2 regions of the Curtobacterium sp. NPDC098951 genome follow, and region 2 is predicted to be linked to the other one. Evidence: riboswitches for the same ligand, from Rfam matches in the RefSeq annotation. Region 2 holds a riboswitch; the other holds the start of a gene.
The links. A riboswitch is a leader RNA that binds a small molecule or an ion and turns the genes downstream of it on or off. The one in region 2 is predicted to bind thiamine pyrophosphate.
Positions count from the first base shown of each region.

Region 1 (2,462 bases), on a different contig from region 2:
AGTACCGCTTGTCGTCGTCGACGAGGCGGTAGTACGCCGCGTTGTCGATGCCGCGGAAGGACAGCGTCGGGCCGAGGTGGTTGCCCTCGGCCGTGTGGTTGTAGACGACGTCGAGGACGACCTCGATGCCGGCCCGGTGCAGCTCGCGGACCATCGCCTTGAACTCCTGCACCTGCTGGCCGTGGTCACCCGACGACGAGTAGTGCGAGTGCGGCGCGAAGAACCCGATGGTGTTGTAGCCCCAGTAGTTCGACAGCCCCTTCTCCTGCAGCGTCGAGTCGTTCACGAACTGGTGCACGGGCATGAGTTCGAGCGTGGTGACGCCGAGCCGCTGCAGGTGCGCGATGACCGCCGGGTGTGCGACGCCGGCGTAGGTGCCGCGCTGCTCCTCGGGTACGTCGGGGTGCGTCTCGGTGAGGCCCTTGACGTGTGCCTCGTAGATGACGGTCTCGCCGTAGGGGATGCGCGGCGCCCGGTCGCCCTGCCAGTCGAAGAACGGGTTGATGACGACGCCCTTCATCATGTGGGCCGCCGAGTCGTCGTCGTTCGTCGAGTCCGGGTCGCCGAACGTGTACGAGAAGAGCGCCTGGTCCCAGTCGATGTCGCCGCTGGTCGCCTTGGCGTACGGGTCGAGCAGGAGCTTCTTCGGGTTCGCGCGGAGGCCCTTGTCGGGGGCGTACTCGCCGTGGACGCGGAAGCCGTACTGCTGGCCCGGTCCGACGTTCGGGAGGTACGCGTGCCAGACGTACGCATCGACCTCGACGAGGTCGATGCACTGTTCGTTCCCGTCGTCGTCGAAGAGACAGAGTTCCACGCGTTCGGCGACCTCGCTGAAGAGGGCGAAGTTCGTGCCGCTCCCGTCGTAGGTCGCCCCGAGCGGGTACGGGTTGCCGGGCCAGGTGTGCAAACGGTCCTCCAGTGGTGGGTCACGCCAACATATCGGCGCGGGTGCTCCACGTCCGCAGACAAGGCCCCACGGTGGACGGATCCGCTCGGACCGCAGCCTGTGGAGGAACCGGCGAGTAGCCTCCGGGCCATGGCCAACATCGTGACGCAGATCGCAGAGAAGGTGCGCCCCGCCGGCGTCGCCACGAACTACGGGGAGCCGGTCGAGGTCGGTGACCAGACCCTCATCCCGGTGTCCCTCGGCTGGTTCGGCTTCGGTGGCGGCGGGGACGGCGACGAGAGCGGCGGCGGGGGCGGCGGCGCCGTCTCGATCCCGATCGGCGCGTACGTCCGCCGACCGGGCAAGGACCTCGAGTTCGAGCCGAACCTGATCTCCCTCCTCGCGGTGAGCGTCCCGGTCATCTGGGTCACCGGGACGGTTCTCCGCAAGCTGGTCCGCGTCCTCAAGAAGTGACGTCCTGACGGACAGGAGGCGCGGTGCGGGCCCGCACCGCGCCTCCTGTCCGTCGTGCGGTCGCGATCCGTCACCCGGTCGCGCACGCGTTTATGATGGTGGGACACACACGGGAGTCCGGGACCGCCGGGCTGAGAGGGAGCGAGTGGCGCTCCGACCGTCGAACCTGATCCGGGTCATGCCGGCGCAGGGAGGAGTCCTCGAATGATGCCCATCGGCACGTCGTCAGCAGTACCGTCCACCGTCACCCGTTCACTGCGGTGGCGCGTCGTCGACATCGTCGTCGCGAGCGTGCTCGCCGTCGCGATCGGTGTCGTCTTCAAGCTCTGGGAGTTCGGCTACGAGCCGATCAGCGCCGTGATGGCGCTCGTGCTGCCCGGCACGCAGGCGCTGTTCGGCGGGGTCTGGCTGCTCGCCGGCCCCGTCGTCGCGATCATCGTCCGGAAGCCGGGCGCCGCGCTCTACGCCGAGGTGGTCGCCGCCTCGGTCGAGGCGCTCCTCGGCACGCAGTGGGGGTTCCTCACGCTCGAGGCCGGCCTCGTGCAGGGGCTCGGCGCCGAACTGGTGCTCGCCCTGTTCCTGTACCGCGTCTACCGTCTGCCGGTCGTCGTGCTCGCCGGGGCCGCGGCCGGTCTCGCCCTGGGCATCAACGACACGGTGCTCTGGTACCCCGGGCTCGACCTCGCGTTCAAGATCGTCTACGTCGTCTCGGCGATCGTCTCGGGTGCGCTCATCGCGGGCGTCGGCTCGTGGTTCCTCGTCCGCGCCCTCGCTGCGACGGGCGTCCTGTCGTCCTTCGCCGCCGGTCGCGAGCACGCCAGGCGCCGTCCGCGCGTCGTCGCGTGACCAGCACCGCCGCGCGGATCACCTTCGAGGACTGGGGCTGGCGGTACGCGGAACGTGACGCCTGGGCCGTCCGAGGCGTCGACCTCCGGGTGGAACCGGGGGAGCGGGTCGCGGTCGTCGGCCCGTCCGGCGCCGGCAAGTCGACGCTCCTGCGGGCCGTCGCGGGCGTGCTCCCGGACGAACCGGACGCCACCGACGACACCGCCGCCTCGGTCCGGGGAACGGTCCTCGTCGACGGTGGCGAACCCCGTGCGGT
Region 1 covers NZ_JBIWAG010000002.1:203,660-206,121, reverse strand. Annotated here, with positions in the region: gene glgX (glycogen debranching protein GlgX) at 1-907, opposite strand, end outside; gene ACIQUC_RS05700 (hypothetical protein) at 1,037-1,360, shown strand; TPP riboswitch at 1,460-1,571, shown strand; gene ACIQUC_RS05695 (ECF transporter S component) at 1,568-2,206, shown strand; gene ACIQUC_RS05690 (ABC transporter ATP-binding protein) at 2,203-2,462, shown strand, end outside.
Region 1: another riboswitch for thiamine pyrophosphate. It lies ahead of ACIQUC_RS05695 (ECF transporter S component); the one in region 2 lies ahead of thiM (hydroxyethylthiazole kinase).

Region 2 (2,462 bases):
CCGCCGACACCGCACGGGACGAACGACACCGCACCGTGCGCAGGCGCCGGCGCGCACGGGGCGCGAGCGGGCGCCCGGCACCTCACGTCAGAACTGGTCGCGCAGCCAGGACGGCCCGTGCACGACGGCGCCGAGGTCCTCGACGCGGGCTCGGAGGCCTCGGTCGGCCGTCACCACGACGACCGGGGCGTCGGCCACGGCGACCGCCGCCCGTGCGGCCTCGACGATCGCGTCGTCACCCGACCCCGGCGCCCGCACGACGGACACCTGGTCGGCAGCGACGGCACGGCCAGCCGCCGCGTCGGCAACGCCAGCAGCACCGGGAACACCAGGCGCACCGGACGGGTCGGCGGCGCGCGCCTCGCCCTCGAGCACGACGGTCCACCGCGGCCACCACCGGTCGAACGGCAGGGCCAACCGGTCGGCGGGCACCCCCGCTGCGGCGAGCGCCTCGACCGACCCGAGCAGCCGCGACGCCGCCCCGGGTCGGTCCTTCCACCAGCCGTCGGGCACGCTGCCCACGACGTTCGCGGCGTCCACCACGACGTGCGGGGTGGTCTCGATCCGTGCCCGGAGCGCCGGCCAGGACGCGCCGAACCCGGGGTGCAGGGGCAGGTCCTCGACGTCGGCGACGGGCACCCAGGCGAGTTCGAGGCTCTCGCGGTCCGCGATCACCGGCTCGAAGGGACGGGAGGCGCGCCCCACCACCGTCGTGTAGGTCCAGAACCCGAGGTCCAGCACCGCGGTGTGCCGGAGGTCGACACCGTCGAAGGGGACGCCGGCCTCTTCAGCGGACTCGCGGAGCGCGCCGGTCACGGCGTCCTCGCCCTGGTGTCGGGCTCCGCCGGGGATCCCCCAGGTGCCGCCGTGGTGGCTCCACTCGACGCGGTGCTGCAGGAGCACCCGGCCGGAGCCGTCGTCGACGAGGAGTCCGGCCGCACCGAACCGTCCCCAGGCCTTGGTGCCGTCGGGTCCGACCGCCCAGGCGTCGCCGGGATCGCGGGGGCCGGGTGGGGGCCCGGGAGGCGTGGTGTCTGGCACCCGTCAACCCTGTCACACGGGACCCGTCATGTGACCGGGGACGACGGAGCAGTTCGTGTACGGTGTCGCTCGAGACACGGGGTGCCGCGACCGGCGGCTGAGATCACACCCGTCGAACCTGCTCGAGCTCGTACTCGCGAAGGGATCGTCCATGCACACTGCTGCGCCCGTACCCACCCCGCCCGCCGGGGGTCCCGACCCGGACTGGGCCGATCGGACCGCCACGCTCCTCGAGGCCGTCCGCGCCCGGAGTCCCCTGGTGCACTGCATCACGAACACGGTGGTGCAGAACGTCACCGCGAACGTGCTGCTCGCCCTCGGCGCCTCGGCCGCGATGGTCGACGTCGTGTCCGAGGCCGGGCCGTTCGCCCGGGTCGCCGACGCCCTGCTGGTGAACACCGGTACCCCGCACGCGGAGCCGAGGGCCGCATCGCTCGAGGCGGCCGCGGCGGCCGTCGACGCCGGGACGCCCTGGGTCCTCGACCCCGTCGCGGTCGGGTCGCTGCCGGTCCGGACGGCGCTCGCCCGCGACCTGCTGGCGCTCGGTCCGTCGGTGCTGCGGGGCAACGCTTCGGAGGTGCTCGCGGTGCTCGGTGCCTCGGCCGGTGGTCGCGGCGTCGACAGCACGGTCGGTCCCGACGACGCGCGAGCGGCTGCGGTCGACGCCGTGTCCGGCCCGAGCGGATCCAGGAGGCGCGTGGCCGCGGTGGCCGTGTCCGGTCCGGTCGACCTGCTGGTCGCGCCGGACACGGGCCTGGTGCGGGTGGCGAACGGCACGGAGCTGCTGACGCGGATCACCGGCGGCGGGTGCGCGCTCGGTGCCGTGGTCGCCGCGTTCACGGCCGTCTCGCCGGACGACCCGGGGGCTGCCGCCGTCGCCGCGACTGCGGTGCACACGATCGCGGCCGAGCTCGCCGCGCGGGAGGCCGGCGGGCCTGGCACGTTCCAGCCGCTGTTCCTCGACCGTCTGGCGTCGCTCTCGCCGGAGGACGTCGTGCGCACGGCACGGATCACGGTCGAGTCCCCGGCGGTGCCCGCGTGAGCGCCGGCGGGTTCGGGGTGTACCTCGTGACGGACCCCGTGCTGTCGGACCGGCACGGCATCGGCGTGCTCGGGGTCGTCCGGGCTGCGGTGCACGGCGGAGTGCGGATCGTGCAGGTGCGCGACAAGCACGCGTCGGCGCGGGACCTGCTGGCGCTGACCGCGGCGGTGGCGGACGCCGTGGGTGACCGGGCGACGGTGGTGGTCGACGACCGGTTGGACGTCGCCCTCGCGGCTCGGCACGCCGGGCACCGCGTCGCCGGGGTGCACCTCGGCCAGTCGGACGTCCCGGTGACGGCGGCCCGTGCCCTGCTCGGTCCCGGCGCGCACGTCGGGTTGACCGCGAACAGCCCGGAGCACCTCGCGGCCGTGGCCGCACT
Region 2 covers NZ_JBIWAG010000001.1:89,335-91,796, reverse strand. Annotated here, with positions in the region: gene ACIQUC_RS00495 (NUDIX domain-containing protein) at 88-1,041, opposite strand; TPP riboswitch at 1,109-1,204, shown strand; gene thiM (hydroxyethylthiazole kinase) at 1,193-2,083, shown strand; gene thiE (thiamine phosphate synthase) at 2,080-2,462, shown strand, end outside.